One region of the Paenibacillus sp. PvP094 genome, then DNA from elsewhere that is predicted to be linked to it. Evidence: riboswitches for the same ligand, from Rfam matches in the RefSeq annotation. Region 1 holds a riboswitch; each other region holds the start of a gene.
What was found. A riboswitch is a leader RNA that binds a small molecule or an ion and turns the genes downstream of it on or off. The one in region 1 is predicted to bind thiamine pyrophosphate.
Positions count from the first base shown of each region.

Region 1 (8,214 bases):
CCTTTATTCAGGGCTTGCCTGTAGGGAGCCAGAAGGTAAACACCTATGCCATCGGAGGAGGAAGGTTGGTTAAAAGAACAGCAGTCATTGGAGGGATAGAACCTTCTACCGGCATAAAATATTATTATCCAGCAACTTGTAAGAATAACTTCCGAGCTGAAGAAGTTTTTACCGATGTGAAGCAGGCTGCGGCAGCGGGGTATTTTGAGGGGAATTGTTACATTAACAAGGTTGTTCACTGAGTATGACTGCTGCGCCTACTACATTGCTTTCAGAAAAGGCAGGTCCTGTGCTAAAATAGGGTTTCAGTTCAGAACTTGACCGGTATCAACAATACCGAATAAAAGTAATGTTAAATAGATAGGAGCAACCTCATCTCATGAGTTTATTGTCAGTGGAGAACGTCAGTCACAATTTTGGTGACCGCACGTTATTTAAAAATGTATCTTTTCGTTTACTTGCAGGAGAGCGTGTAGGCCTGGTCGGAGCAAATGGTGTAGGAAAGTCCACTTTAATGAACATTTTGACCGGAAAATTGCTGAAAGACAGCGGGAAAGTAGAGTGGACACCAAAAGTCCGTTACGGATATTTGGATCAGCATACCAAGCTGACTCCTGGCAAAACAATCCGCGACGTTTTAAAAGATGCCTTCCTTCCCCTGCTTGAACTGGAAAAAGAAATGATGGCCATTACAGACCAGATGGCTGACGCAGACCCAGACCAGCTTGAAAAACTGCTGGAAGAAATGGGTGAAATCCAGGAGCAGCTTGAGCAGGGCGATTTTTATTTGATTGATGTAAAAGTGGAAGAAATGGCAAATGGCCTCGGATTATCCGCTATTGGGCTTGATCGTGACGTCGCTGCTCTAAGCGGGGGACAACGGACCAAAGTATTGCTCGCCAAGTTGTTGCTCGAGAAACCGACGGCTCTTTTGCTGGACGAGCCAACAAACTACCTGGACGTGGAGCACATTGAATGGTTAACTCGATATTTGAAAGATTACCCTTATGCATTTATTCTGATTTCGCATGATACGGAGTTCATGAATGAAGTCGTTAACGTGATTTATCATCTGGAATTTGCTAAATTGACGCGTTATGCTGCCAACTACAATAAGTTTCTTGAAATGGCAGATATGCAAAAAGCACAACATATCGACGCTTATGAGAAACAGCAGGAATATATTAAGAAACAGGAAGATTTCATTCAGCGTAACAAGGCAAGAGCCTCCACTTCCGGACGTGCCAAAAGCCGCGAGAAACAGCTGGGCAAGATTGAACGAATCGATCGCCCGGATGAAGCAGCAAAACCGACATTTAAATTCAAAGATGCCCGTGCCAGCAGCAAAACAGTATTCGAGGGAATTGATTTCGAGATAGGTTATTCCTACCCTTTGCTGCCTAAGATGACAATGACCATTGAACGTGGTGAGAAAATAGCCATTGTTGGATGTAACGGTGTAGGTAAGTCGACACTTCTTAAAACCATATTGGGCAAAATCCCGCCGATCAGTGGTAAAACGTTCCTGGGGGATTATCTGGAAACGGCTTACTTTGAACAGGAAGTTCGGGCTGGCAACATTACGCCAATTGAAGATGTGTGGAACGAATTCTCCCATCTAACTCAGAATGAAGTACGCGGGCATTTGGCCCGCTGTGGTTTGAAAAACGAGCATATCACTCGTCCGCTGAGTGCACTTAGTGGGGGAGAACAAGCGAAAGTTCGCTTGTGCAAGCTTCTGATGCGTGAAAGCAACTGGATCCTGTTTGATGAACCGACAAATCACCTGGATGTAACAGCAAAAGCGGAGCTAAAACGAGCCTTGCAAGAATTTAAAGGTACAGTACTGCTCGTTTCCCATGAACCTGAATTTTATCAGGATTGGGTCACCAAGACATGGGACGTCGAAGCCTGGTCTGAGAAAAACTAGTTGTTGCGGAGCAATTTAGTGCTCTACAATCAAAACATTCATCAACATGAGTTTGAAAAATCAACGGTGACAAAAAAAGGTGACTATGGTAACATAGGCTACAACTTCATACGATCACTAGGGGGGCCGCTCGTTGCGGCTGAGATGGAATAATGCGATTCCGGACCCTTTGCACCTGATCTGGATTATACCAGCGTAGGGAAGTGGCGCGTTTTAGTTAATGATATGGGCAAATTAATATTCGATTTTGTAGCGAATGTGAATGCTCACAAGTGGAACATGAAGGTATCTCGTATATATCAGGGCTATGGTTTAATAGCTTGTATACCTGACAACTGGCATGTAAAGCTCATTTAACTAACTGGACATGTTATCGCGGCCACTCCCTACGGGAGTGGCTTTTTTGTGCTTACATATTGTGACGGCAAGGAAGGTGAAACCAAACGGATACCTTTAAAAAACCTGTGAATTCACTATCGTTTGAACTGCATGCTGTTTCGCCAGGGGTAGGGGATCAACAACGTTTTCTGAAGATTGCAGCGGATGCATGGCCTTGGCTTGACTATATCCACATTCGGGAAAAACATCTAACCACTGAACAAAAAATTCAATGGGCTCATAGTTTGCTGAACGCAGGAATTCCATCTGACAGGATCGTAATCAATGGTCTATGTGAGCTGAATAAGTTGGAAAAACATGTTTTCATTCAGAGGATTCATTGGGGCCAGTCCGATATGGCGACTACTCAAGGCAGCAGCCTGAACAAAAGCGATCGACTTCGTCTCGGTATTTCTGTTCACTCTCTTCACGAAGCTAGAGTAGCTGAAGAACGGGGAGCGGATTACCTCTTTTATGGTCATGTATTTTCCTCCAGCAGTAAACCTGGGAGCAAGCCGAGAGGGATATATGCACTGTCTGAAATATGCTCAGCTGTTTCCATCCCCGTAATTGCCATTGGCGGTATTGGACCGGCAAACATAGCAGCTGTACGTGCAGCTGGTGCAAGTGGTGCCGCAGTAATATCTTCTATCTGGGCCAGTGATAATCCGGAAAGCGCGGCAGCAGCCTTGAAGCGGGCTATCGAATGAATAACGGAGGTGAATGAATGAGCAGAGAAGCAAGAGGCCGAAGACGAAGAGGCAGCATTTACCGAAATGGAGCAGGTTGTACGACACAAATACGTGGAGAAATTCGTGGCAAGCTTCATGCGGAAACTATTGTTGTGGGAGGAGGCGTTATAGGTTGTGCCATCGCGTATGAGCTAGCTTCACGAGGTAAAGAAGTGATTTTAATCGAGCGTGCGCGTATTGCAAGTGAGACATCTTCTGCGGCAGCGGGCATGTTAGCTGCAGACAGCGAGACGTTTCATACTACTGTGATGTCAAAGCTAGCATATGAAAGTAGAAAACGACTGCATCAGCAAAAAGAACAGCTTGAACTACTAAGCGGCATTGAAATTGGCCTGCAGCAGAGTGGATTTATTACACCATTTCGGAATGAAGCCGAGATGAAAAAGTATAGCGATTCGAGAAGAAGTACAGTTTTGCCTACAGAGCAAATGTGGTGGGATCATTCCAATCTTCAACGTGAAGCCCCATGGATAAGCAAGGAAGCTTTCGGGGCTCTGTATAGAGCTTCAGAAAGTGAACTTCTCCCTGTCAATTTGGCACGTGCCTATGCGGGCGCAGCTCAAACAATGGGAGCCAAAGTAATCGAAGGTGTACAGAATGTAAGTCTAATTGCCGACTCGAGTGGAATCCAGGGTGTGGAAACGTCGATTGGAAGATTAACGTGTAAACATGTTGTTGTCGCAGCTGGATTACAAGGTGGAGAGATATTGAAGCAGGTGGGTCTTAACCTGCCCACTCTTCCAGTGAAAGGTGAAATTGCAGCAATACAATTTGCGAAACATGATGCAGATTACAGACCTGACAAGACTGTTTATGCAGATAATGTATACATTGTCCCCAAAGCAAACGGCGAAGTTTGGATCGGAGCTACCAGTTTACCGGGGCGCTCAGATCGGGAAGTTACTGTTGAAGGCATTCAAAAGCTGCTTGCATCCGCAGCAGGGTGGGTCCCTGGAATACAGCAAGCCCAGTTTATCCGTGCCTGGGCAGGGGTTCGACCATCAACCCCTGACGGTTTGCCTTATCTGGGAGCTTGTAAATGCGTACCCGGGTTATATACCGCGTTTGGACATTACAGAAATGGCATCTTACTTAGCGCAATTACCGGCAGCCTGATGGCTGATCTGATGGCTGGCCATTCTTCGGAGGAGCTTGGCATTGATGAATTGAGTCCGGAGCGTTTGAGCAGAAAGGAGATTATGCAGTGAACATCATCGTAAACGGGCAGAGCATGAACATTGAGGACGATTTAAATCATGTAGATCAGCTACTGCAATCTTTTAATTTGCAGGTGAAAACTGTGGTGGTTGAGTTAAATCGCCAAATTCTGATGAGGGAGCACCATGCATCGACCGTTTTAAGAGACGGAGACCGAATTGAGATCGTACATTTTGTGGGAGGCGGTTAAAACATGCTGAAGATAGGACATCATTCATTTCATTCTAGATTGTTGTTGGGTACGGGCAAATTTGACGATTTGGATATACAGAGTCAAGCGGTAGAAGCGTCAGGAACCGAAGTGCTGACTTTTGCAGTTCGACGCCTCAACTTGGAAGATCGGGATAAACGCCACTTCCTTGATACACTCGATTTGAAGCGATTCACTTTACTCCCTAATACCGCGGGTGCTTCCACTGCAGAAGAGGCCGTCCGAATCGCTGAACTTGCCCGTGCCTCAGGACTTTGTGATATGATAAAAGTAGAAGTGATCGGAGATGGGATCACACTGCTGCCAGATCCGATCGAAACGTACAAGGCCTGCGAGATCCTGTTGGAAAAAGGATTCATCGTACTGCCTTATATCTCGGATGATGTGATTTTAGCCAAACGGCTGCAGCTGCTTGGGGTTCATGCAGTCATGCCAGGAGCTTCACCGATCGGAGCAGGAAGAGGCATTATCAACCCGTACAACCTGGAAATCATAATGGAGCAAGCGGTTGTTCCTGTAATTGTGGATGCCGGATTGCGTTCCCCCAAAGATGCTGCTTATGCCATGGAGCTGGGGGCGGATGGTGTGCTGCTGAATACGGCGGTATCCGGTTCGGGAGATCCGGTTAAAATGGCAAAAGCGATGCGAATGGGAGTTGAAGCGGGAAGACTTGCTTATGAGGCAGGCATGATACCCGTTAAGCGTTATGCGGCAGCCAGCAGTCCGGCGGAAGGAATGGTTCATACATGATAGAAGAAACAAATTCAACGGAGCAAAGTGATCGATATTCGAGACAGGAACGATACGCTCCGCTTGGCAAAGAAGGTCAGTGCAGACTGAACAACAGCAGGGTTGTTATCGTGGGTGCCGGTGCACTGGGAACCGGCATTGCAGAGACGCTCGCCAGGTCAGGTATTGGACACATTACCATTGCGGACCGGGACTATGTGGAATGGAGCAACCTGCAGCGACAGCAGCTCTATGTTGAACAGGATGCAGTTCAGCGAATGCCAAAAGCCATGGCGGCCGAAAAACGCCTGCTCGATATCAACTCCTCGGTTGTCATTGAAGGCAAGGTGATGGATGTCCGTGCAGACGAGCTGGAGGATCTCATTCAAAATGCAGATCTTATCATGGATGCCACGGATAACTTTGATACAAGGCTGCTGATTAATGACATGTCCCAGAAATACCGCATTCCCTGGATTTATGGGGGGTGTGTGGGGAGTTATGGTATCACGTATACGTTCCTGCCCGGGGATACCCCTTGTTTGAACTGTTTACTTGGCGAGGTACCGCTCGGTGGAGATACTTGCGATACATCGGGGATTATACCCCAGGCTGTGCAGATGGTAACGGCGAACCAGACAGCAGAAGCGATGAAGCTGCTTAGCGGTAATGAAGGTGCGCTGCGGCGTAAGCTGTTGTCGTTTGATGTATGGCGGAATGAGTACATATCCATAAATGTGGATGGTGCCAAAAAAGCAGATTGTCCTTCCTGCGGAAATACCGCTTCCTATCCATACCTTTCCGCTGCAAATCTGGAGAAAACCGATGTGTTATGCGGTAGGGATACAGTTCAGATTCGTCCTTCTCGCTCCATGAAGCTGAATCTTCAAGATACGGCTGAGCGTCTGAGGAGGCTTGATGAAGGACCCGTTGAAGTCAATCCGTTCCTGATCTCTTTTACGACAGGTGTGCATCGATTGGTTATTTTTCAGGATGGACGTGTTCTGGTTCATGGCACAAAAGATACTGCAGAAGCTCGAACACTCGTACATCGATATTTTGGCTAAATGATTAAATTCAACAGTCTGTTCCCTATAGGGGAATGGACTTTTTCGTTTTACGGCATGCTAAGCAAACAATAGGTTGCTGTACTCCAGGTGGAAATGATAAGCGAATTGGTCATTTTACACCTTGACAGCGGTTGAGACAGGCCGGGTGAAACGAAATGAAAACGTCCATTTTACTTATTGGTGCCAAAGACCGAACGAACTCGATTAAGGAAGTGCTGTGTACCGAGAGTTACTCCGTTTTTGATATTAAATGGGAAGAACTGTATCAGGAACAGGACGCCCAGCTGGAAACCTGCAGCATGATTATTGGCATAGTGGATGAGGAGCACGACAATTCAATTGTCGAGGAACTGCAATGGCTAATGGAGTATAAGGAAGGCGTCGTTCCTATTATCGTGATTACACCACAGGCAACCCCGGAACAGATAGTCGCTTGGCTTGATCAAGGCGCAAATGATGTAATTGTTGAACCGTTTCAGTGGAAAATCGTGATGGCGAGAATTCGAAATTTACTCCGCGTCTTCTCGAATGCAGCCCGAACGGATGAGGAGGTCATCGTTGTGCATGATCTTAAAGTGAATCTGCGTTCACGCAGGGTAAGCCGTTCAGGGGAATACCTCATGTTGACACCAAAGGAATATGAACTGCTGGAATTTTTGGCCAGGCATGTGAATGAGGCGTGTACACGGAGTGCAATTCTAAGGGAAGTGTGGGGGTATGATTTTGCGATGGATACCAATGTAGTTGACGTATATATTAAACATTTGCGTGTTAAGGTTGATAAAGGTAGAGATATTAAACTGATCCATACCGTACGCGGCATCGGCTACATGCTTCATACTAATTAATGAATGACTTCCAACATTAATATGACGTAAAATTACCAAAATACGCCTGTTTGTAATCCTGAGAAATCCGGGTAAATATAAAAGGACCGGATCCAAGATCCGGTCCCAACTGCCTGTCTATAGTAGAAGTTAGATTATAACTACAGTACGCGGCGAGCTTTAATATATGTTCTTTTCCAAGTACCGGAATTCAGATCCGAGATGGTTACACCGGGAGAGCCGTAAGTGTGCAGAATTTTGCCATTGCCAGCGTATACTCCTACGTGAGTAATGTTTGAACCTGTGGAACGACTACCGCTCGAGAAGAATACCAGATCTCCTACACGCAGGTTAGCCTTCGATACAGCCTTACCTTCTTTGGATTGTTTAACAGACGTACGTGGCAAATCTACACCATACTTCTTAAAGATATATTTCATAAAAGAAGAGCAGTCAAAATATTTCGTAGTGGACGTTGACGCGCCAAATTTATACGGTGTTCCAGTAAATTTTTTGCCGTAGTTTACGATTTGTTGTCCAGTAGATACGGATGCAGTTGCTGCTTGTGCAACAGGTGCATTTGTCATTAATACAGCTCCAAAACCTAATGTAGCGCACAACCCGACGGTTACGGCCTTTTGGACTAAGATGTTTGTTTTCATGTTGTTTGTTACCTCCAAAATTCGTTTTCGTTAAGTTGCTAAAGCGAGTATAACAGGTTTGTAACAGCCTAGAAATTGGATACACCGCTATAATCCCTTGTACAGCCTAGGTTTGGGTTTCTTTATTAAAAAATAATTAAAAATGTCAAAAAATTAATCGTTGACTTATATGTTTGGACAGAAAACTAGAAAAGACCCTTGATAATCAAGGGTCTTTTCTAGTTATGATCTTATAATCCGTACATTTTATAGGTTACAAAAACGTAATAACTATCGTGGATACAGGTTTAATCTTTGCTCTGTATGATAAGTAATAATCCACTGTCTATGGATACAGTTCCTGTTGCTCCAAGGAGTTTATTGCTTATCCCCAAAGATTGTCCCATCCGAATGGTAGCTTGATCAAGAGGATACAGGAAGCCATCTAATGTAATACC
Region 1 covers NZ_JBEPOM010000001.1:4,561,617-4,569,830, forward strand. Annotated here, with positions in the region: gene ABIC22_RS21040 (hypothetical protein) at 1-242, shown strand, start outside; gene ABIC22_RS21045 (ABC-F family ATP-binding cassette domain-containing protein) at 380-1,930, shown strand; TPP riboswitch at 2,040-2,149, shown strand; gene ABIC22_RS21050 (thiamine phosphate synthase) at 2,395-3,018, shown strand; gene thiO (glycine oxidase ThiO) at 3,036-4,268, shown strand; gene thiS (sulfur carrier protein ThiS) at 4,265-4,468, shown strand; gene ABIC22_RS21065 (thiazole synthase) at 4,472-5,239, shown strand; gene ABIC22_RS21070 (ThiF family adenylyltransferase) at 5,236-6,285, shown strand; gene ABIC22_RS21075 (winged helix-turn-helix domain-containing protein) at 6,444-7,136, shown strand; gene ABIC22_RS21080 (C40 family peptidase) at 7,277-7,777, opposite strand; gene ABIC22_RS21085 (thiamine diphosphokinase) at 8,065-8,214, opposite strand, start outside.

Region 2 (8,214 bases), 3.2 Mb from region 1:
TGCACCATTGAAGGCAAGTTCTCGTTCCCAATGTTTGACGAGTTCGAAATTATTTTTTTTACGTGACTCTGCCAGTTTCTTCTCGGCTGTATTGAGTCCATCCACATAGGATTGATGGTGCTTATCGTGATGAATGCGCATCGTCATTTCGTCAATATGTGGTTCGAGTGCGTTATAGGCATAGGGCAGAGGAGGCAGCGTGTGGCCTCCAATCGGAACAGGTCTCTCCTTCACAGGAGGTGTAGAAGGTAAGGTGATGCTCTCTGTAGTACCGGAAGAAGGCGATAGACCGGAGACCTCTGAAGACTGCACCTGTGAAGAAGAAGATGAAGGTGCGGGAGCTGATGGAGCTGACGGAGCGTTAGTTTTCCCAGCGATGGATGACGGCTCCTCCGCTGCTTCACGCTCGGTGCGTCCTGACAATTGAACATACTTATCCAAAGGAAAGGGTGCATCACTTATCGAATCCCGCATGATTCCAGGCTGAATCAAGGTATCGAGTACGCCGAGGAAATACTCCGATTCACGGATAAAGTGCAGAATGACTGCCTTAGCGAGCGGGACAGCTTGCACAGCGGCACTTTGCTCAAGCAGGACGTACAGCTGCCTGATGAACTCCCGCGATTGTGAACGTGAAGAGGCAACAAGCTGTTCTACGCTTCCGATGATGTAAGGGGCAGGGGGATGGGTTCCGGGTAACAGCTGTTTCAACAGCTGGTTGGCTACCTTCTCGGTATTTTCAAACGTCACTGCCCATTCTTCAAGCAGCTTCACATAAGTAGGCTCCAGATCGGGAACCAGTGCCCGAATAACGAGGGTATGCTCTTTCTCCTGCTCCTTCCAGAACCTTATCTCCTCCAGAATGCGCAGAGGCAGCAAGGGTCCATAGCCAGACCAATTCATATGCGGCAAACCTCCATTCAATTAAAATGTAATATCGGCCTTCAAGGGATACGGTGTGATTAACCATTTATAATCGTCCCAAAAGTATATTCGCCTGCCATGTTGTCCTATGTGTGCATAAAAAAGAGCCCCTTGGGGGCTCTGATGACCGGAAGATTTTATTCTCCTCCGGCATTGGTATTTTCCACATCGTCGCTGCTTGTCTTCGTCACATGACTCAGGAACGTAGAGACACGGCGGAGATACTCCTTCGGATGTTCCCTGAAGATCAGCTCATGATGCGCGTCCTGTACGATCCATTCCTCTGAGTAGGTGTTCGTCTGGTTGGCGGCGAGAAGCTCGGCGATCGGATATGGAGCCTTCTCATCCTCCGTTCCGTGAATGAAGAAGATGGGGAACGGATAGTCTTTCTTTTTGACTTCCTGATACGGAATCTGCTGTAATCCGGTGCCATTCAGAACCGGGAATAACAGATTCATGATCTGCAAAGTGGGTTGTCGCGGCAGATCGATCTGATTATGAATGTTGTGATACAGCGTATCCGGCTCTAGCAGGAAAGTGCTGTCGAGAATCATGGCATCCACGTTCTCGGTGAGCAGCCCCGTCTGTAATGCTGTGCCTGCGCCCATCGAGAATCCCCAGACGACAAGCTCCTGAGCACCGCGCTGCTTGGCGAACTGAATGGCACCAAGCAATTGCTGGGACTCGGCTTTGCCCCCTGTAGCGACTGCCTTGTTCACCTGAGAGGCGAAACCATAGTCAAACATCACTACATTGAACCCGAGCTGGTGGGCATAGTGAGCCAGGTCATACATGGGAACCCAGGTTTCCTCCCGATTGGCCCCATATCCATGACTGAAGATGATGGTTTTGTTGACATCCGTGTCTGCGGGGATATACCAGCCCTGCATCGTACGGCTGCCATCTGCTGCCGGGAACGTGATATCCTCGTACTTCATGTTCTTGGCCTGCATTGGATTGGAGAACACGGGAGCTACGGTCGGGTTGGATAGTACCCAAGCAATATAGCCGTGTAAGGCAATGAAACAAAAGAGCAGAAAAAATACAACGGAGAGCAGCAACGCTACGATAATATGTTTGAACCGGATCAGCCTCGGTGATAACGAAGAAGGCAGGTCGGACACTTTCGTTTGCAGCGGGGCTTCGCTCTGGGATGTCGGAAACATGATTGCCCCTCCTTATTCAGATCAATTGAAGATAACAACGAGTTCAGATCAGATCATATGGCTTGATGTCCTTGCTTGCCTGTGCAGCAAAGTCTTGCTTATATATCTTTATCGTATGTTTCCATATAGTCAAAGTCAATTGATTGGAGGCATTTGTTACGCAATTGTTATATAGTCCGAAAGATATATGGGTAACATTTCCTGATGGTGCAAATTGCAGGGGATTTAGTCTTATAAAAAGAAAATATTTACACTTCTTATCGTCATGATTTGGCTCATTTTGGTTTACAGATGAGATCGTTTCTCATATAATTTATGTAACCAAGTTTCATGTGATGAAACATGAGGAGGGCATTATGCCATGGAAGACCGCAAACTAACCGTCCGGGCTGTGGAACGGGCGCTGGATATATTATTATGTTTTACCACACGGAGCGATCTTGGACTCACAGAAATTGCGAGCCAGATTGGTTTGCACAAAAGTACGGTTCATCGTCTGATGGCGACGCTGGAGGAGAAGGGCTTCGTCATTCGCGATGCGGCCACTGAGAAATACAGGCTCGGCATTCGAATCTGGGAGCTGTCTGCTCATATGTCCCGCAGTGATGATCCTGCCATTTTGCTGCTTCCTGCAATGGAGCGGCTCAGAGATCGTTTGGGAGAAACGGTCAGTCTGTACCTGCGGGATGGCAGTGAGCGTATCCGTATTCAGGCTGTTCAGAGTGATCAGGCCATCCGGCGGGTGGCTCCGGTTGGCGTACGTCTTCCTCTATCCGTAGGGGCATCCAGCAAGGTACTCATGGCATTTGCGACGGAAGAAGACCGGGAGGAACTGATGAATGGTCCCGAATGGCCCGTATTTATCGATCCCGAAGTTTATCTGGCCCAGATGGGTGATATCCGGGAGAATGGATATGCGACCAGCTACGAAGAACGTGAGCCTGGAGCGGCTGCAGTATCGGTTCCTATTATGGATCGAAAGGGGAATATTGCTGCTGCACTATCCGTATCGGGTCCCGTTAGCCGCCTGTCCCAGGAAACTTTGCACGAATATGCACCTGTACTGAAGGAAGCAGCCGCGCAGATGGGTCTCATGTTGTCCTGATCCGGCGTGTCTGGAAGAAAAAGGGTTGTATTTCTGACTGGCTTGCGCTAGTCTGTAATGGACAGCCCAGCGGGGCTGGAATGAATTGAATATGGAACTGCGGTACACATACCGCAACTGTTAACGTTACTGGGGGAGTCCGAATTGTCCGGACTGAGACGGGATCGCATGAGATTCCGGACCCTTTGCACCTGATCTGGATCATACCAGCGTAGGGAAGTAATCGGCGATACAACCACGAACACTGCATAATCCAGCCTTTGGCATGTCTCCACTTGAGGGAGCTTGGCATCAGGCTTGTTATGGGGTGATGGACATAGGCCGGTTCCCTCGGGAACCGGCTTTTTTATATACAGTGTCAAGCGATCAACCGCAGCAGAGGCGGTTCCCTTCTTTTGCGGGAGAGCTGGAGTTGGGTATAACCCGATTATGCCTGTGCCAGATTCTGTCTGCGCTATGCCGCTGTAATGTTCTTTCTTCGGAAGTTGGCCGCTCTTTTCTTGCCTATGCGTGGATGATATGGAACGGGTGCACGAGCGATCAAACTGGCCCATCCATGGGACGACCAACGAGGAGGAAGAGGTAGCGATGAACACAAACAACAGAACAACGGCACAGGAACATTCAGGACAGGGGTTGGAAAAGAGAACAGTGGCGGCCGGACGGGTGCAACAGTTTCCCGGCAGCCGCAAAGTTTACATTCAGGGCTCACGGCCGGACATTGCTGTACCGGAGCGTGAAATTGCCCTTCATGACACGAATACACCCCAAGGGGTGGAGCATAACGAGCCGCTGCGCGTGTACGATACGAGCGGCCCTATGACGGACCCCGGATTTCACGCCGATATCCGGGCAGGCCTGCCAGCTTTGCGTGCACGCTGGATCACAGAACGAAACGATGTAGAGGCGTACCAGGGACGTACCGTCAAACCGGAGGATAACGGGCTTAAGCCTGGAGGGAAGAGAACCGGAGCTGAAGAATATCCAGGCCTCCGCGGCAAACCGCTCCGTGCACAATCCGGACGCTGTGTCACCCAAATGCACTATGCGAGGCAGGGCATCATTACCCCTGAGATGGAGTTTGCAGCTATTCGTGAAGGCGTGGAGTCGGAATTCGTCCGGCAGGAGCTGGCGAGCGGCAGGGCCATTCTGCCATCCAATATTAATCATCCAGAGAGCGAACCGATGCTGATCGGACGTCACTTCCACGTAAAGATCAACGCGAATATTGGAAACTCTGCCGTATCCTCTTCGATTGAAGAAGAAGTGGAGAAAATGACTTGGGCGGTACGCTGGGGGTCCGATACGGTAATGGATCTTTCCACGGGCAAGGATATCCATACGACCCGGGAATGGATCATCCGCAATTCTCCGGTACCAATCGGGACGGTGCCGCTGTATCAGGCGCTGGAGAAGGTGAATGGCGAAGCCGAGGCACTCACCTGGGAGTTGTACCGGGATACGCTCATTGAGCAGGCAGAGCAGGGTGTGGATTACTTTACGATCCATGCAGGCGTACTGCTGCGTTACATACCGATGACGGCCAAACGGATGACCGGCATTGTATCCAGAGGTGGTTCCATTATGGCGGCATGGTGCCTTGCGCACCATCAGGAGAACTTTTTGTACACGCATTTTGAGGAAATCTGTGAAATCATGAAAAGGTATGATGTAGCCTTCTCTCTCGGAGATGGACTCCGCCCGGGCAGCATCTATGATGCCAATGATGAAGCCCAGATGGCTGAACTTGCTACGCTTGGTGAACTGACACAGATTGCGTGGAAGCATGATGTGCAGGTGATGATTGAGGGGCCAGGACATGTGCCGATGCACAAGATTAAGGAGAATGTCGACCTTCAGATGGAGATCTGCAAGGAAGCACCGTTTTATACACTTGGTCCGCTGACAACCGATATTGCACCAGGCTATGACCATATTACCTCAGCCATTGGAGCGGCGATGATCGGCTGGTTCGGAACGTCGATGCTCTGCTATGTGACACCAAAGGAACATCTGGGCCTGCCGAACAAGGATGATGTCCGGGAAGGCGTTATTGCTTACAAGATTGCGGCACATGCCGCTGATCTGGCCAAAGGCCATCCGCGTGCACAGCGCCGGGATGACGCGCTGTCGAAGGCCCGCTTCGAATTCCGCTGGCGGGACCAGTTCAACCTGTCACTGGATCCGGAACGTGCGCTGTCCTATCACGATGAGACACTCCCGGCTGAAGGGGCCAAGGAGGCCCATTTCTGCTCCATGTGCGGACCTAAATTTTGCAGCATGCGCATTACGCAGGATATTCGTGCCTTTGCCGCAGACAAAGGATTATCCGAGAATGAGGCTGTGGCAGCCGGAATGCAGGAAAAGGCTGAGGAATACCGAACCCGAACCTAAGCGCCATTACAGCGCAATTTGGGCAGCCTAAGATATATAAAAGCCGTTCTCTCCACTACTGGGAGAAGAACGGCCCCTAACTAACGCCTACCGATATTCAATTGCTGCTCCAAATAAGATGCCAGCGATGCGAGCGGGCTGTAAATCTCACTTCCCGTATTTGCTGAAGCAAAGGCAGCTGCGGGAGCCATGGATAGCTGAGCAGCTACAATGGTTTTCTCTGGTGACTGTGCAGCTAGTTGCTGCAAGCCCGTTGTCACCGCCTCCATATATCCTTCCTTATCGCCGCGCATGATCAGCTCAAATGTACCAGGAATTAATGCGGCCTTTGTTCTCGAAGCAGCCACAACGTTTGCCTGCCCGTTAGTTTCACCTTGCTGTAGTGCTTCATTCACCCGCGCCATCGTTCCTTCAACCGTTGCAGGATTGGTAAAAGCTAGAATGTATTCCTGCGAATCCTGCTGCAGCTTCTGCAATAATGGATCATCAATACCGATAACGGGGATGGAGACTTGCTGTGCTTCGTGCGCCAGTACTGCAGCGAATAGGGTACAGGTGACCAGAATCGCATCTGCATGACATTGGGCAATCCACTTTAATGTCTGGGATACCTTTTCTCGAATGACAGCGTCTGAGAAGTTCGTATCCTGCTTAAGGCGATCCAGACCGGGATCAACATAATGCACAAGTTCCACTTCATAGGGGGCGAGCGCCTCTTCAATGAGTGCGATGTTGGAGTAGTGAGCGTGATAACAGCCGATTGTGATCATAATGACATCCCCTTCGCCAATGCTTCTTTTTGTGAGTCGTGAGTGCTGCGGATATTAATCCATTATAGGAACGCGACCGGGAACTGTACAGCGTTTAAACCAATGCCAATAACCGTCCCTCCACCAAACGGCAGAAGGACGGTTCTATAATCAGACTCCAATACAGTCAGGTTTCATTTTATCGCATGGAAGGAGATGCGTTCTTTTGAGCCATTTTTTGCTGCAGAATCTCGTGAAAGGATAGACCTTGAGTGTTCTCATTCTCCTTTTTGGGAGCAGTGGTCGCCGTGTTGCGCGGATATTGATGGTGGTACGGGATCATTTGCTGAATAGGCATGCGGATCATCTTGGTTCCTCCTTTTGGTAGATATATAAGTTGAGCCTATAAACGTTACACTTAACACTGCGATTGCAGTACCCTCTTCCGATCGCTGTTATCCCCAGATTTTTTGAATTCCCTCTTTAAGGGGAAAATCCGGTGATAAAGGCGAGCGCTTCGCTTCTTCAGTGAGTCCTGCCCTCTCCGTTGGGGTGTAAATATTAAATTCATCTTATATGGGCTATGTATTTGAACAGGTAGTCGTTCCAAGTGCGCATATAGGTACATGTGACTTGTTAGACGAAATCGGGAATTTATGACGTAATTCCAATTGGATTGTAGTGATTTTACCCCGTATTCAGGTGTTGTAAACGGTTTTAGGGAAATTCAGGAATAAAGAACCTGAAATACAAGGTTTGATATGGGAGGATCGAATCGGGTGTTAAGTGAATAGTCCCAGTTTCAGGAATGTCAATTGTGTCGAAAATAAGACAAATTGTCTGGGAGAGTAGGTATCATTGTAGCTAACTAACTTGGTACCATAGTCGGTTGTCGTAAGTGGGATGGGGGTCGTTTTATACGTGTTTTGCAGGCGAGAGAGGGGAGCAGCACCAAAAAAAGCCATCCAACGAGCTGGATGGCTTGTGCAACGTTAATTAAGAAATGTAAATGATAATTATCATTATTCTGTAGTTGGCCTAGCTTGTTTTACCGCAATATAGATATCGACTTGAACATGGGCAGGATCCATACTCCGTTCATCATATAACTCGAAATCGCCCGTGAATGTTCGCTCGTTCTGATGGCTCCAGCCCCAAACGGCGCCCCATGCTTCACCTACAACTTCTGTCATTGGACCCTTGCGGGAGGTGAATACGGCGTATGTTGCTGGTGGCAATTCAACCGAGTTCATGCCAGCTGGTAACGTTTCATCCGCAGCTACCTCGTGGCCTACGAGGATGGTGTATTCCCCGTGTATACCATCGGTATAATCTGTATAGCAGCCGTATCGGGGTGCTTCCGATGCAGGGATGTGCTCTGACGAGAAGTAGCGGCTCCACAGATCCTGAATGCAGCCTTGGCCGCTCATCTCGATCGCGTTGGTCGTTCTGGCTGATATGCCAGCCAGGCGTTTGCCAGGAAGTGCAACATATCGAACAGGTTGAGTTAAGATGGACTGGTCTTTATCGGTAAAATGAGGTTTGGTGCTATCTACGTAATTTCTTACCGCCGATGCGGTTTTTCCTTCTAGATTGGAGGGGCTCCATCGTTTCAAAAAGGGAAGCTGATTGCGCAGCATTGCCCGTGCTGATTCCTCATTCATACCTTCTTCGATGAGGATCGCGGTGCACATCTCAATCATGCCTTCCAGCGTAATATTGGGCTGTTGGAACATGCCTTCTTTGTAGCAATAGATGCAGTATTCACGGGTTGCACTTCCATCTGCTTCCGTTCCGAATTGGGTAGGGGGGGTCAGCGGCATTCCGCAGCTCTGGCATATCGCGACGTTCATTTATCATTTCCTCCTCGTTATGT
Region 2 covers NZ_JBEPOM010000001.1:1,405,576-1,413,789, reverse strand. Annotated here, with positions in the region: gene ABIC22_RS06540 (Fe-Mn family superoxide dismutase) at 1-903, opposite strand, end outside; gene ABIC22_RS06535 (alpha/beta hydrolase) at 1,062-2,090, opposite strand; gene ABIC22_RS06530 (IclR family transcriptional regulator) at 2,452-3,195, shown strand; TPP riboswitch at 3,317-3,430, shown strand; gene thiC (phosphomethylpyrimidine synthase ThiC) at 3,784-5,589, shown strand; gene ABIC22_RS06520 (hypothetical protein) at 5,670-6,359, opposite strand; gene ABIC22_RS06515 (hypothetical protein) at 6,538-6,705, opposite strand; gene ABIC22_RS06510 (zinc ribbon domain-containing protein) at 7,361-8,191, opposite strand.
Region 2: linked by a shared signal. The riboswitch ahead of thiC (phosphomethylpyrimidine synthase ThiC) and the one ahead of ABIC22_RS21050 (thiamine phosphate synthase) in region 1 are both predicted to bind thiamine pyrophosphate.

Region 3 (8,214 bases), 3.4 Mb from region 1:
CCCGTATTGCCACAACCGCTGACGATCAGTAATAAACAGATGAGGGCAGGAAGCAGGATGTGAATGAGTTTCTTCTTTCTCATGGATAAATGGGCCTCGTTTCTTTCATTTTTGTTTGGTTCCAATCGCTGATATGTTTTAAAGAGATCGACAGGAAGGAGCAGCACTTGTTATCTCATTGCCGATTGCCTTTTAATCGACTTTCCTCTGCGTGCATGCTCTGCATTCCGCTTCAATCCGAGGACTCGCTCCAGCCAGGCAATAAGCACGAACAGACCGATGCCCAGCAGGGATAACAGCAGAATGGATGCAAACATTGCATCGGTATTCATGCTGCTGGACATTCTGCGGCTGAAATAACCAAGTCCTTTGCTGCCTCCGAGCCATTCGCCAATGGTTGCGCCGACCACGCAGTACACCACCGACATCTTCAATCCGGAAAAGAAAGAGGGCAGCGCAAGAGGTACCTGAAGCTTGCGGAACAGATCCCACGTGCTTGCTCCCATGGTCATCAGCAGTTCGCGCTGTTCCGGGTCGCCTTGACGGAGACCATCATAGGTGCTGACCACAATCGGGAAGAATGCGATCAGAAACACCACAGCGACCTTACTCCAGAGTGTGTAGCCAAACCACAGAATGAATACAGGAGACAGGGCAATCAGTGGAATTGTCTGGCTGATTACGATGAAGGGATACAGCGCCTTTTCAATCGAACGGCTGAGGTGCATGCCTGCTGCCAGAGCGCTTCCGGCAACGATGGACAAGCCGAAGCCAACCGCAACCTCCACCAATGTGGCAGGCAGATGGGTTCCCAGGAGCAGATGCCGATGCTCAACTAGAGAACTCGCTATTGATGTAGGTGCAGGGATGATGAAAGAAGGGACCCAGCCCAATCGCACGATGCATTCCCAGCTGACCAGCATCAGGAGAAGAAGCGCAGCGAACAGGCCGTAGCGGGCAAGCCATCTGCTGACGTTAAAGCTTCGCATGTAGTTGTTCCTCCAACCGTTGTCGCATCTGTATAAGATCGGGATCGTAGACCATGTCCGAGTGTCTCGGACGGGGTAGAGGCACCGTCATGTCCAGCAGCTGCCGACCACCAGGAGTGAGAAGGACAATCCGGTCACTTAATAACAGGGCTTCTTCAATATCATGCGTGATGAACAGCACCGTTTTGCCGAGGCTTTCCCACAATTCAAGCAGCCAGCGATGCATCTCCCGCTTGGTCATGGCGTCAAGCGCGCCAAAGGGTTCGTCCAGCAGCATCAGCTGTCCTCCTGTCAACAACGTGCGCAGCAGGGCGACCCGCTGCTTCATGCCGCCGGACAGTTCGTCCGGGTAGGCATGCTCATAGCCGGATAAGCCGAATCTGTCGAGTCCGGCCATAATGGAAGCGCGCAGCTTCACCTTGTCCTGCTTCCTCGGGGCAAGCTCCGAGGGAAGCAGGCAGTTCTCCATAACCGTCCGCCAGGATAACAGCAAATCCTTCTGCGGCATGTAGGCGACTCGCCCAAGTCGCTGTCCAGGCGGCACCCCAGCAATTTCGATCGTGCCGTCTGTCGGTTCAAGCAAGCCTGCCAGCAGCTTGAAGAGTGTGCTCTTGCCCGACCCGCTGGAGCCGATCAGCGAGACGAACTCTCCCTTTTTTACACACATCGACACATTGGAGAGGATGGGGGAATGTCTCTGATCCGGAAAAGTAAAGGTCATGTTGTCAATCTGTACATCGTTGCTCATTTGGTTCCTTGACCCCCTTGGAATAAAAACTGCCTGAACGGAAATGCACGTTGTTTGCGATCTGTATGTAAGTAAATGCGAAAAAGCCCGCCCATTTCCGGAGAAATGAGTGGGCCTGTTAAGTTCAACCGACATTCATGTTCATATGAATATGAAAAAAATCCGTTAACTGAAAGTCCGCTCCACTTCCCTCCGCTGGTATGATCCAGATCAGGTTCAAAGGGTCCGAATACATTTATTCGTCTCAGCCGCAAGGCTCCCCTAGTGCAATCGTTCAAGATATGCAGTTGTGTACACAGCATATATCACGTGCCCGCGAGATGTAAAGAGGGCGGCTTAAAAGAAGTGTGCGTAAAGAAGTTAGGAAAGTGACCTATTCTAATTGTTTGAATGTAACAGTGAATCAAGCTCACCGATCAGACGGGCAATCTGTTCAGGTGTGCCAATCGTAATCCGAAGCCAGGTAGGCATGCCGAATTCGGCACCGCCGCGGACAGAGATGCCTCTGTTTAACAATTCTTTGGTAATCGGGCCACTATCCTGCAACAGATCCACCATCATGAAATTCGTTTCGGAAGGGATGTAGGGTAACTTCCAATGATCAAAGGACTGCATTAACGTTTTCCGTCCCTGACGATTGTAGTGCAGGCAATGAGAAACAAATTCATGATCATCCAGGCTGGCTGAAGCAGCGGCTTGGGAGATGGCTGTCAAACTGATGGGCAGCTTGACCCGGTTAATGCCTTCAATGATGCTTTCATTCCCGATGCCATATCCAATTCGCAGGCCGGCAAGTCCATATATTTTGGAGAAGGTTCGCAAAATAATCAGATTATTATACTGCTCCAGCAGCTTAACCGTATCAGGATAATCTTCACTTTCCGCAAATTCATAATACGCTTCGTCCAGGACAACCACGACATGGGAGGGCACATGTTCGAGTAAACCAAGCAGGGCATCTGCCGTGAAAATGGTTCCGGTTGGATTATTCGGATTGCACAGCCAGATGATTCGGGTAGAAGCATTGATCCGCTGCCGGAATTGCTCCAGGTCCAGTGAATGGTTGACCAAAGGCACTTCATGAATAACCCCGCCTGCCAGCAGCGTAGCGCCCTTATACCAGTTAAAGGAGGGGACCGGAATGAGTGATTCCTCGCCGGGATTAAGATAGGCTTGGGCGGTAAGGGTTAGGAGCTCGAATGATCCACTGCCAAATACCAGTTGGGAGGTACGCACACCCAGACGTTCCGCAAGTTTGTCTCGCAGCAGTTGGCTGGAACCGTCGGGGTATTGAGCCAGAAGATCGGAGCTCAGCGATCTGACTGCTTCCGCTGCCAGGGGAGAAGAGCCAAACGGATTCTCGTTCGCTGCAAGTCGATCTACACTTTCCAGTCCCAATTCCCGCCGGATCTGTTCCATGGATTTGGCAGGTGTATAAGCCGGAATTTGATTTAACAGATCTTTAACAGGAGGAGAGGGAACGGTTGAGAGGGATTGCATAATCATACCTTCTTTCCAGTGGAATTAGATCGAGAATGATATCTGTTTCTGGGCTATCTGCTGTGGTGTCTCTTGTGGAGGAGTCAACAAGCGATTTAGAATAAGATTTTCAAAATGAGCAAACCCGCTGTCCCGAACACGTGGACGCTCCAGCGTAATTCGGGTATCCATCGTTATATGACCATCCTCGATTAACAGCACCCTGTCAGCGAGCGCAACCGCCTCACTGACATCATGAGTGACCAGAATGACAGTCAGATCTTCTTCTACCCACAAGCGTTCGATTAATTGCTGCATTTCAATTCGGGTCAATGCATCCAATGCACCCAGCGGTTCATCCAGCAGCAGTAAACGCGGATGACTTGCGAGTGCCCGTGCCAAGGCAACACGTTGTTTTTGTCCGCCAGATAATACCCCCGGCCAGTCACCTTCACGCTCTCCAAGTCCTACATTGCGAAGCGACTGGCGTGCATCTTCCTTGTTCTTGTCGGGGATTCCCAGCCGTACATTGTCGAGCACGGATTTCCAAGGCAGCAGTCGGGCTTCCTGAAACAGAAACCGTGTCTCTGGTGCTGTACTGCCAAGCTTTCTGTTGCCCAGCATAACGCTTCCGGAAGAGGGGGATTCCAGCCCGGCGATCAGACGCAGCAAAGTGCTTTTGCCACAACCACTTCGTCCAACGATGGCTACAAATTCCCCTTGTCTTACATTGACATTGATGTCGGATAGAATTGTCCGCTGATCATACGATTTCTGAACCCTATCTACTTGAAGAAAAGGACTGATCTGACTTGTGCTCATGGATCAATTCACGCTCCTTTGGCTTTACTTGCGGGATAGAGCCGGGTTCCAGCGCAGCCAGCGCCGTTCCAGCCATTTGGCGATGGTATCGGACAGCTTGCCCAGCAGGGCATATAGCAGAATGCTTAAGACGATTACATCCATCTGCATGAATTCCCGCGCATTCATCGCCATGTAGCCAATCCCCGCATCCGCCGCAACCGTCTCGGCTACGATAAGGGTCAGCCACATAATGCCAAGTGCATAACGAATACCCACGAGAATGGAAGGCAGTGCACCAGGTAGGATAATGTCTTTATAAAGGGACCAACGGCTGAGGCCATATACTTTGCCCATTTCAATCAGACCGGGATCGACCGATCGTATGCCGTGGAACGTATTCAGATATACCGGAAAGAATACACCCAGTGAAACGAGAAATAATTTTGCTTCTTCACCGATCCCGAACCACACAATAACGAGGGGGATCAATGACAGATGCGGAATGTTACGGATCATCTGTACCGAGGAGTCGGCGATCTTTTCCGCAAGGGAGGAGATGCCGTTCAGCACTCCCAGCAGAAAACCCAGACCCCCACCAATGAGGAATCCTCCCAAAGCTCGTCTGGCGCTAATACTGATATTGTTCAGTAGTTCACCGTTACCAAGCAGACGAATGAAGGCCTCCAGTACTTGAGCGGGACGGGGCAAAATATTGGCTGCAACAACTCCGGATGCAGTCAGCCATTGCCACAGAGCCAGAATGAGTAGGGGTACAACAAAAGGAATGAACTGGTTAAACCATGCCCGGTTAAAGGTTTTGGACCGCACGTTATGCCTACCTCCTTGCTTCCTTCGTTATTGACTACCTGGAGCTGGAAGTTGATCTTGAAGTGCATCACTCCAGAATGTGCTCACATCGACTGCCTGACCAAAAATTCCCGCTTGCTGAAACGTATCTGCTACGTCCTGTTCGGACTTGATTGCCTCATCAGAAATGGCAACAATACGTGATGGGCGTTGTGCTTCTCCATCCGTGTAGGTTTTAAGGGCTTGTTCCACCGGCTGGTGGGTATTGTCTGCTGTAATTTGAGCCCACGCATCCTTATTGGCACGAGCCCAATCATTGAATTTGTTGATTCGCTCCAGATAATCGGCTAGGGCCTCTTTCTGTTCCGCATTTGCAATAGCCTGATCGGACGCGGCTACAAGGAAGCTGCCTGACAGGATATCTTTGGCGCTGGCGAGCGTTGTTGCTCCATTCTGATGTGCGGAGATGATGGCATTGCCGTAACTGGCAAGGGCATCCACTTTCCCGCTAATCAGGGCGCTGAGTCCGTCGGCTGTTGAAAGTTCGACCGGACTGATATCACTCCAGGTTAGTCCGGCTTCCTCCAGCATTTTGAGCAGGAAATAGTGGGCTGTTGTATTTTTTACGAAAGCAACTTTCTTGCCTTTCAGGTCAGCAACTGATTTGATAGAAGAACCTTTGGGAACAACGACCTCCTGATTTAAGGTGCTGCCTTGTTGTACCGCAATAATTTTGAAGTTTCCACCATTGGCAGCCTGAGATGCAAAAATGGGCGGAATTTCACTGGTCACACCAAAGTCCAATTGATTTGCAGCCATCGCTTCGAGGATCAGGTTACCTCCCTGAAATACGTTATAAGTGACTTTATAGGGGGTGTCATCGAGTCCGGCGGCTTTTAGCCCCAATTCGAGATTGCCCCATCCGGTCTGACCAACCCGAATAGTAACGTCTTTATTCGAAGCAGCTGATGCTACTGTCGGTGTTGTGCCTGTACCCGCGGCCTGATTATCCGTTCCGGCAGAGCAGCCGGAAATCAGCAACAACAGAAGCGCGCTCAGAAAGGCAGTTAAGGGAAGAGTGTACTGGCGGTTTGGACGGATCATAGGGAGGAAACCTCCTTGGTGTATGTACTGCTTTCACTGGACTGACTGGATTCTATGAATTTTTGGCCGATGCGGTCTGCCTGAAGGATGGCTTCGGTTACCTGCGCCGTGCTAACTCCGAAGGAGAGATGTGCCGCACTGCCTTCCCGCAACTGTAGTCCTGCTGCAATGCGCGCAGCAGCTTCCTGAGGCTGTTGTTGTATGCCGAGTTGGGCAAGAGTGATAGGCAGATTCAGCTTATGTAACAGAGTGGTCAGCTCCTGAAGCTCATCCCCTGCTTTGCCTTCAAGGATCCACTGGGTGAAAAGTCCAAAGGCTACCTTTTCTCCATGCAGTGAAGCGTGTGTTTCGGGTAATTTGGTGAGGCTATCATGTAGCCCATGAGCAATTGCGGCATGAAGTGATCCATCGCTAATGCTGCCTACAAGGCCTGCGAGCACAATAATGGCGTCGGCAACATCACGGAATTGAGGTGTACTACCGGTTGTATCAGTGGATTCATAGACATCGATGGCGTGCGCTTCGAGAATATCGAGTGCAAGCTTGGCAGTGCTGACACTGTTTCGGAGAGTGAGGCTGGTGGCGTTGCCACTTAGATTAACGGCGAACTCATGCCATTTTACGAGTGTGTCACCGATCCCAGCGGCCAAATACCGCCTTGGTGCACTCGCCAGAATATGAGGATCAGCCAGAACAAGATTAGGCGAACGGCGCAGCGGACGATATCCTGCAGATTGGCCCTGTTCATCATAGAGCACGGTTAAGGCAGACCAGGCAGCGCAGGTTGCAGCAATCGTTGGGACCGTTACAATGGGCAATTGGGCTTGCTCGGCCACCGCTTTGGACAGATCGAGCACTTTACCACCACCGACGCCGATAATCAGATCAACATCCAGATCGAAAGCTTGCTGCGTAAAAGTATCAATCTGGCCTATCGTAACCTCACCGTAAAACAATTGCACATGGAACTTGATCTTATGCTCCTCCAGTGAAGGAAGAAGGTAAGGCTTTACGGCTTTTAATGCAGACTCACCGGCGATGATCAGAACATGCTGCCCAAGCTGTGCAATCCGTGGACCACTTTGCTCAAGAATGTTAGCTTCGTGTACATATACTGCAGGTGCCTTAACAGTAATCATGAATACACTCTCCTCATAGCTTATTATTCTTACGTTTTAACTTGGTTTTAAATTGTTTAGATTCTAGCATTGCGTTTCGGCAACCACAATAACCCGGACAATCAATACATCCTATACTTCGATTGAAAGAATCTATAGGTGAACGTAATTAATGGATTCGAGGAGAAAAGGAAATTATCAGGCTGGTCGATTTACCTTGGCTTCCTAACCCGATATAATGGGGATGGCACATATGGGCCGGATTACAAATGAGGGTGGGACTGTTCTCCCTCCTAAGCAGAATGGGGACCCCGAGTTGAAAACGTTCAAGAAAGTATATATTGAAATTACAAGCATATGTAACCTGGCATGCAGCTTCTGTCCGCAGACCAAGCGTGCCAAAGGATTCATTGACCCTGAAGTCTTCAACAATATATTGGATCAGATTAAGCCACATACCAAACACATTTATTTGCATGTCAAAGGGGAACCGTTACTTCACCCCAAAATTGATTTGTTACTGGATTCCGCACATGAGAAGGGATTCAAGGTAAACATAACAACGAACGGAACACTGCTGCCCAAGACCCAGCATAAGCTGCTTGGCAAACCGGCGTTGCGGCAAATGAACTTCTCTCTGCACAGTTTCGACGGGCACGAGGGATCGACGGACCGTGAGGGATACCTCAGCAATATTTTGTCCTTTGCCCGGGAAGCTGTGAAACATAATGTGATCATCTCGTTCCGGCTCTGGAATCTGACGCAGGATAACTTCACGAATGCCCAGATGAATCGGAACCGGGAAACACTGGAGGTACTGGAGCGCGAGTTCAACCTGGATTTCCGCATTGAGGAGAAGGTGGTTCCAGGCAGCGGTGTCAAAATTGCGCCGAATGTCTATCTCAATCAGGACCACGAGTTCCAGTGGCCAAGTCTGGATGCACCAGAGGATGATGGCAAAGGCTTCTGTCATGCGCTGCGCAGTCAGGCGGCGGTCCTTGTGGATGGCACGGTTGTTCCGTGCTGCCTCGATGGCGAAGGTGTCATTAATCTCGGTAACGTCCATGAGAAGTCTTTCTCGGAGATTGTCGAAGGCGAGCGGGCGAACAATCTGGTTTATGGTTTTTCCAAGCGGGAAGCTGTGGAGGAACTATGCCGAAAGTGC
Region 3 covers NZ_JBEPOM010000001.1:1,175,771-1,183,984, reverse strand. Annotated here, with positions in the region: gene ABIC22_RS05565 (ABC transporter substrate-binding protein) at 1-83, opposite strand, end outside; gene ABIC22_RS05560 (ABC transporter permease) at 171-989, opposite strand; gene ABIC22_RS05555 (ABC transporter ATP-binding protein) at 976-1,737, opposite strand; TPP riboswitch at 1,908-2,010, opposite strand; gene hisC (histidinol-phosphate transaminase) at 2,116-3,237, opposite strand; gene ABIC22_RS05545 (ATP-binding cassette domain-containing protein) at 3,262-4,038, opposite strand; gene ABIC22_RS05540 (ABC transporter permease subunit) at 4,063-4,848, opposite strand; gene ABIC22_RS05535 (ABC transporter substrate-binding protein) at 4,876-5,931, opposite strand; gene ABIC22_RS05530 (iron-containing alcohol dehydrogenase family protein) at 5,928-7,070, opposite strand; gene ABIC22_RS05525 (radical SAM/SPASM domain-containing protein) at 7,366-8,214, shown strand, end outside.
Region 3: linked by a shared signal. The riboswitch ahead of ABIC22_RS05555 (ABC transporter ATP-binding protein) and the one ahead of ABIC22_RS21050 (thiamine phosphate synthase) in region 1 are both predicted to bind thiamine pyrophosphate.

Region 4 (8,214 bases), 2.9 Mb from region 1:
TTGTGATTAATATCGCATCTGCTCTGGTCGTATCGCTTCTTGGCTCATCGCTGATTGTTGCGCTCGGAGGACAGATTGCTCAAGGATTCATCGCGTTCTGGTTGTTCCAGGCTCTGTTCCTCTGCACGTTCATGTTCTTCTCGCAGTTCTTCCTGATCTGCTTCGGACCTGCAGGAAGCCTGTTCAACATCATCTCACTGTCCCTGCAATTGGTATCTTCCGGTGCAATGGTACCCCGTGAGCTGCTTAACGGTTTCTACAGCGGTATCGGACAGTACTTGCCTGCAACGTACGCAGTTCAAGGTATTCTGAGCGTTCAACTTGGTGGACCTGGCGTTCAGTCGGCAGCCGGATCTGTTGCGATTGTTCTGGTCATCGCGGTTGCCCTCTCCCTGGTAGTGACCTTGCTCAAAAAACGGCGCATGCCAGCAGGTGCACCAAGCCCGGCTCAAGTAAACAGCTAATATTACAGATGTAAATGACTCTATAGTATTGGAGCAGGCACCCCGTTGGATCTCAACCGGGGTGCCTGCTGTGTATCAAGGACCAGTTAGAGCTCTGACATGATATGGTCATGCCTTGCGCTTTGAAAGTTAAACTTTCATAATAAATAGATGAAACAGCTGGCTGCAGCCCCGGAAGCTGGAGCATGATAAGAACGGACAAGAGGAGCGAACGGAATGACGGAACCGGAATTGGATATCAAAACGAGGATTTTGCTCGCAGCCAAAAAACTTTTTGCGCAGCAGGGGTATGACGGGACAAGCGTTCGTCAAATCTGTGATGAGGCGGGTGCCAATGTGTCACTGGTCTCGTACCATTTTGGCGGCAAAGAAAAGGTGTTTGAAGCAATATTTGAGCACTTCTTTCCTGATCACATGCTGACTGATTTGGCTGCAGAGTCCATGTCCCCTGTGGAGGGTATCAGCAAAATTGTAGGTGAAGTCGTGAAGTTCACGATGACGGACTGGGAAATGAGCGACATTGTACAGCTTGAAATTACACTGAACACTCATCGCACGGCTACCGTATTTCGGTTCCTGGACCCTGTCTGGACTAAAGTGAATGATTTGCTGCAGGAAGGCAAAGACCAGGGTGTATTCCAGATCGATTCCGTATCTTATGCAATGCTTCAGGTCATGGGTGTGGCTCTGGCACACAAACGTGCCAAAAACTCACGGTTTACGTTTAACTATGAGGATATGGATACAGATAAGCTGGCTGAACAGACGATTGAGTTCGTACTACGAGGATTGGGAGTGAACCAGACATGAATGAAACCATTGAATTGATGATGAAACACCGCTCAGTGCGGAAATTCAAGCCGGATCCGGTAAGCGAGGAGCAGCTTGCGACAATCGTGGCTGCCGGGCAGATGGCTTCCTCTTCCAGCAGTGTACAGGCATATAGCGTCGTTGCCGTGACGGAACCGGAACTAAAATCGAAGCTCGCTGCACTCGCAGGCAACCAGGCTTATGTGGAAGAATGCCCTGTTTTCCTCGTGTGGTGTGCAGACCTGTATCGTCTGAGTGATGCGGCGAAGCGCCACCAGCCGGAGAAGGAGTCGTATGCCGATTCCACAGAGAATTTTATGGTAGCAACGATCGATGTGGCTCTTGCCTCCCAGAATGCCGCTCTGGCGGCTGAGTCGCTCGGTTTCGGGATTGTATATATTGGCGGTCTGCGTAACAAGATTGAAGAAGTGACTGAACTACTGGGACTGCCGGAAGGGGTATACCCTGTCTTCGGCATGTGTGTCGGTATAGCCGACCAGGAAACCGGCATCCGTCCGCGTCTGCCACTGAATGCTGTTCTTCATCGTAATCGCTATGATGCCGAAGAGACGCTCCGAGGTGTGGAAAGTTATGACGAAACCACTACAGCCTATATGAGAGCCCGCACGAATGGTGAACGTACGACGCCGTGGTCCGAATTGATGGCCAAACGCCTTACCGAGCCGGCACGTCTGCAGATGAAATCGTATCTCGAAGGCAGAGGGTTTATGAAACGTTAATTAAGGTCAACGAAAAGGGTCATCCGGGAAGTCCGGCTGACCCTTTTGTCGTCTATCTGTGCTGTACATTAAGGTAAACGGTAGAACCGCTTCGAGTTCTGGTAAAAGAGGCGTGCTGCCCGCTCGGTTCCCATGCCCGTGATCTCGCTCCAGGCCTGAATCACCTGTCTCGTCATCGCGGGATGTGTCATTCGCCCCTGAAACGGCCCTTCGAAAGGCCAGGGCCCGTCCGTCTCTGCCATGACCTGTTCAGATGGATATTGTCTTGCCAGCTCACGAATCTCCTCTTCATACTGAATGTCTGGCGTGAAGGAGATGAAGTACCCGTTATCCGCCATCCGCCGCACGGTTTGACGGGAACCCTTGAACCAGTGGAAATGGGCGCGTCTGACTTGATATTGTTCCAGCAAGTCGCATACGATATCGGCATCCTCGTAAACGGCATGAAGCACGACGGGTTTGTTATGCCGCTTGGCGAGTTGAATAAAGCGTTCGAGCAGCTCAATATATCCACTCTGATCAAAAGCAAGTCCTGCCTGTTCTGCTTCCTGGCGATTGTAGTAGGGCAGTCCAACTTCCCCGATGGCTACCGCTTGTTCGATATGCTTTTCAATCCAGTCGAAGAACAGGTTCTGATCCTGCACCGATGGCAGGGGCTGTTCAGGATGGAAGCCAAAAGCCGGATAGATGAATCGGGGATTCTGTCTCGCCAGCTCCAGATTATCCTGTGCCGAGGTGATATTCATGGAAACGGCGATGACAGCCTCAACCTGTTGATCCGGGAAAGATTGCAGCATATGCTGCTGTTCCTCCACGGTATATTTGTCAAAATGGATATGAGCATCAATCAGTGGTGCAAAAGCTTGGGAATGCATGAAGTAGCCCCTCCTAGTCATCTATTATCTTTTGAAGGTTGATACGTGAATATGATGAATGCGGATCACCGTTTTGGAAAAATATAACGAAAAACCCGTGCTATGGAGTTAGCCGGGCTTTTTTCTGTTCTTCTTTCATCCACTCCGAAATCTGCCGTTTGCGTTCGAGGAAAGCCTTCTCTTCCGTTATTTCTTCACGTCTTGGACGATCAAAAGGGACATGTACCTCATGCAGCACGGTCGCAGGTCGGTTGGATAACACATAGATTCGATCCGCAAGCAGCAGTGCCTCTTCGATATTGTGGGTGATAAACAGTACGGATCGGCGGTTTTGTTCCCATATATCGAGCAGCCATCGCTGCATGTCACTGCGTGTCAACGCATCGAGGGCGCTGAAGGGCTCATCCAGCAGCATCAGTTCCTGCGGACTGAGCAGGGCACGTAAAAAGGCTACCCGCTGCTGCATACCGCCCGATAACATGTGCGGATATGCCTGTTCAAACCCGCCCAAACCGACGCTGGAAAGCCACTTCCGTGCTTCCGCAAGCGCTTCTGCCTTGGGTGGCGTATGTGCTGACACTTCCCCGGCAAGCAGCACGTTGTCTTCAATGGTACGCCAAGGAAAGAGAGCGGGCTGCTGCGGCATATAGCTGATTTTGCCCCGCTGCCCGGTAACATTCTGTCCGTTCATGAGAACCTGGCCTGTTTGGGGTTTCAACAACCCGCCAATGATATGGAACAACGTACTCTTGCCGCATCCGGAAGGCCCAACGATCGCTACGAATTCGCCCTGCTCTACGGTCAGGGATAATCCGTTCAGGACTGACAGCTTGTTCCGTCGTTCCCGGAAGGAAGCATGGACGTCCTGTACTTCCAGTGCAGGCAGGCTCTGCTTACCCGAATCGGAGGTAGCGGTAGAAGCAGCAGTGCGGAGTGATTCTTCTCGAGTTGAAATTCCGGCGCTTCCGCCTGGTGCAGGAGGTGCCTGTTCGTTATATTTGAGTGTCATCTCACATTCACTTCCTAACCTTGTATAGTGCTTCTGCTGCGATTTCAGCGCTTCTGTGGTCGCCAGCGAACGAGCAGCTTCTCCAGCAGGGCAATGAACAGGAAGAGCAGCAGGCTGAGCGCGACAATAATCATAATCGCAACGAATAGACGATCTGTCCGGTAAGCGGACTTCTGAAGCATCATGTAATATCCGATCCCTTTGTCGGCTCCGATCCATTCAGCAATAATGGCACCCATAACGCTGTAAGTAGCAGCAATCTTGACACCGGAGAAGATGGAAGGCAGTGCGTGCGGGAGCTCCAGCTTCCAGAAAATTGGGCCGCGTCTCGCTCCCGCCATGCGCATGTAATTCATCATGGCGGCATCCGTACGTGTCAGGCCATCCATGGCAGCGACGGCAACGGGAAAGAAGCAGACCAGGATGATGGTAATAAGTTTGGGCAGCAGTCCGAATCCGAACCAGATCAGCAGGAGCGGAGCGAGCGCAATGGTCGGTATATTTTGACTAAGGATAAGTAAAGGATACAGGGCAGATTTCAGAAATGGAATCAGATGCAGTACCATGGCGATCAGCAGCCCAACCAGCGTGCCAGCGGCGAAGCCAACTAATGTAAGTTGAATGGTCGCCCAGGCATGCATGCCTAGGCGTTCTGCTTGGGAAGCGGCTTCGTGCGCGATGTCCGAAGGTGCGGGCAGCATCCATTTCTCAATATGAAACAGGGAAACGGCGCCCTGCCATATGGCTATAAAGAGAATAACCGCCACAATGGGCGGCCATACACTTTTGAAGTACGTATGCATTAGCGATATTTCTCCGTCAGGGTATCCATGCTGAAGCCGTTCGGGCTGTGGGCGATTTTGATCTGGGAGATGATGCTTGGACTGCCAGCCTCCACGAGCACCTCATGCATTTTACGGACAACTTCCAGCAGTTCCTCCAGTTCACCTTCCATCGTGGTGTCGAGCGCATTAACCTGATATTTCAAGCCAGATTGCTGAATCACTTCGATGGCCCGATCTACATAAGGATAAGAATTTTCGCCATTCGGCGTTTTGGGAATCACTTGAATGCTAAGCAGTGTGCTTGCCATGAGTAATCACGGCTCCTTTCGATTCAACTTTATTGGGGTAGAAATTCGTTCGTATAGGCTTGGGATACGTCGATCTGCTCATCAAGCAGTTTTTTGCTAAACATCCAGTCCGTGTAGTTCTGCCACACTTCCTGTTTTTGCTCACCCCAGCGCGGAGCGTCATCCTTGTATTTCGGGCTCAGCCATTTCTGACTTGCCACCACAAGGTCCTTATCGAGATCAGGTACAGCCTTGATTAAAATGTCTGCCGCTTCTTCGGGATGATCAATCGCATATTGATACCCTTCGGAAGTAGCCTTCATAAACGCCTTCACCAGCTCCGGGTCATTCTGAATGGTCTGCTCGTTCGTCACGAGTACAGGCGTGTAATAGTCCAGCGCATCGGAATAATCCTTCACATACAGCATGTCGAGGGGTTCACCGCGCAGCTCGGCTTCAATGCCGGTCCAGGCATAGAAAATCCATGCAAAATCAATGTCCCGTTTCACTGCGGTAAAAAAGTCGGTGTCGCCCATATTGATATTCTTCACTTTGGACACATCGGCGCCTTCGCCTTCCATTATGGATTGCATAACCGCTTCTTCAACCGGTGATCCCCAGCCGCCATAGGATTTGCCTTCGAAATCCTTGGGTGATTTAATGTTTCGATCCACCGGAGCGGCGAATCCAGACGTATTATGCTGAATGACTGCTGCAATGGAGACGAGCGGAACGTTCTGTGTACGGGCCTGTGTTACACTCTCCTGATAACTTACCCCAAAAGGAACTTCGTTTGAGGCTACCATCGTATCCGCACCGCCGGCTCCCGGCTGCACAATCTCGACATTCAAGCCTTCTGCCTGGTAAAATCCTTGATCCACGGCGGCATAAAGCCCGGTATGATTCGTATTGGGTGTCCAGTCGAGCACGACCTTAACATCCTTCAATGCTGCGCTGTCACCTTCGCTGCTGTTTTCAGTGGTGCTGCTGCCGTTCTGTCCTGCAGGCGCTGCTTCCTTGCTGCCGCATGCAGCGACGGTGACCAGTGTCACACACAAGAGCAGGAGTCCGATCATTTTACGCCATCTCATCTTGTTTTTCTCTCCTTCATATGGTCCGGCCAGTGGCGCGGGGTACTCCTTGGCTTCATATCCAAGCATGGTGCATAAATCCTTCGATTTATACCAGCTATGATCCGGATGACGTACTTTTTGTGTCAAAAAGATACCATCAAAAAAAGCGCCCCGTAATCCGGGACGCGTGCAGGCGTTAGAGAGGTGGCTGCAGCACATGGCTGGGCCAATTCGATATACTCCGATTCCTACGCTGGCATGATCCAGATCAGGTCTAAGGGTTAGTATCTTGATGGGATACACTCTCAGCCGGCCAATTCCGACTCCCCTGGGAAACTATGAAGTTACAGGCATTACTAGGTGTAATTATAGGCCAGAGGCCGGGATGTGTCCAGTCAGGAACTGGATGGAATAGCCAAGGGTGATTTGCCTGTGGGAATGTATCAAATATCAGAAAGGATAAGCAGATCGGACTCGATCTTTGTTTGAAGGCAGACGGGTACATGTTTGATTTACTGAACTTTGATTTTGATCACGTAACTAACGCTGCCTTCAAACCAACTTGCACTGTACAAATAGGTATATATTCCAGGAGTATCAGGTGCTTCGATTGTATGATGAGAATGATCTAGTCTGATCCAACTGTTTAACGCAATCCCCTGTTCAATAAATGTAATTTCTGTAGGAGTCTGATCGAAGGTTATGAAGAGCGTTGAACCGGCAGGTACATTTACAGGGGAGGTTGGCACATCGATTGCTGAAAATTCGTTATATTTCGTATTGTTTTTCCAAGTATACTCGAAATACTCCGCAGGAATGGATAGGGTTGTCTCTTGAACCAGGACTGTGGATTGGGGGAGTGGTTTGTTGCTTAAAGTCACGAGTAAAGATTCTCCTACTAGAATTGAAAAATATACGGTGTAGCATAATGCCCATATGACAGTAATAGCGGCGATCATTTGCATCAGTCTTTTCATGGCGAACTCCTTGAATATAGGGGGGAATAATGCGTGACAGGTCACATTATACCCACGGGTTCCTGGAATTGAATATTCCTTAAACGGTACATGGTTTAACGCTGGAAGAACTCAATCCATTCTTTCTCCGGTCCATAGATGAAGAAATAGCGATAGCCGTTGGGCAGCGTAACGATCTCCCCGTCAATAAACTCGGCCTCCGTCGCCTGGATACGCTTATATTCCGCATCAAGGTCCTCCACGTGGATAGCGAAATGGTGCACCGTTCCTTCGGAAGGCAGTTTATCGCTGTATCCCTGAATCAATTCAATCTCCGTTTCATCACTACCATGGAAGCCAAGGAAAGCGAGCTGAATAACACCATTCGTGTGGGTTACCCGATCTTTCAATTCCAGTCCTACAATCTCCGTATAGAAACGCAGTGTTGTCTCCAGATCACGTACAGCAATGCCGATGTGGTCAATACGTTTTTGAAAACCCATCATGAAAACCTCCCAAGTTCAGAAAATCGTTTCTTACATATTAAGGGATATGATAGATTCCTAATTCCGAGTTGTCAAATATGATTTAAATCAAATTCACAGAATGTTCACTTATGTGGAGATATTCGCGATCTTTATAATTGGCAGAGTAAACAGAGAGGATGAGAGAGAGTTGCCAACCACGAAGAAAGAACATATTTATTTTGGCTTGATGATGTGTACAGGAATGGTCATCGTGATGATGTCCTTCAACCTGATTTACAACGGATTAATCGGTAGATTATCCCCGCTTGAATTACTGTTTCAGTTTGTTTTGTGTTTTGCTATTGCTTTCCTAGTGGAATCCTTTGTTGTCGGTCCGGTAGCCCAGAAAGTTGCTTTTTCACTGCCGTTTGACAAGTCCAACAAGCTTCTCGGTATTGTGGCCATGTCTTGCTGCATGGTTGTTGGCATGGTTTTGATCATGTCCTTGTATGGTATGGTCACGTCTTATTTTGCGAATCAGTTGGTGGGTAAATCGCTCCTCGAAACCTATCTTCACACCATCACTCGTAACTTTAGCCTGGCCCTTCCGCTGCAGCTTCTCATTATTGGGCCCCTTGTTCGCTATGTATTCCGTACATTTATTAAAGGGAAAGAAGTGGTAGCTCCCTTGATCAACAATGAAGCTTAGTAAACCTGCTGAATGTAATTCATAAATTAATGCTAATAT
Region 4 covers NZ_JBEPOM010000001.1:1,620,441-1,628,654, reverse strand. Annotated here, with positions in the region: gene ABIC22_RS07525 (YhgE/Pip domain-containing protein) at 1-464, shown strand, start outside; gene ABIC22_RS07520 (TetR family transcriptional regulator) at 681-1,274, shown strand; gene nfsA (oxygen-insensitive NADPH nitroreductase) at 1,271-2,014, shown strand; gene ABIC22_RS07510 (TatD family hydrolase) at 2,083-2,889, opposite strand; gene ABIC22_RS07505 (ABC transporter ATP-binding protein) at 2,990-3,898, opposite strand; gene ABIC22_RS07500 (ABC transporter permease) at 3,943-4,701, opposite strand; gene ABIC22_RS07495 (thiamine-binding protein) at 4,701-4,991, opposite strand; gene ABIC22_RS07490 (ABC transporter substrate-binding protein) at 5,021-6,061, opposite strand; TPP riboswitch at 6,271-6,383, opposite strand; gene ABIC22_RS07485 (hypothetical protein) at 6,556-7,020, opposite strand; gene ABIC22_RS07480 (VOC family protein) at 7,116-7,502, opposite strand; gene ABIC22_RS07475 (DUF2798 domain-containing protein) at 7,675-8,175, shown strand.
Region 4: linked by a shared signal. The riboswitch ahead of ABIC22_RS07490 (ABC transporter substrate-binding protein) and the one ahead of ABIC22_RS21050 (thiamine phosphate synthase) in region 1 are both predicted to bind thiamine pyrophosphate.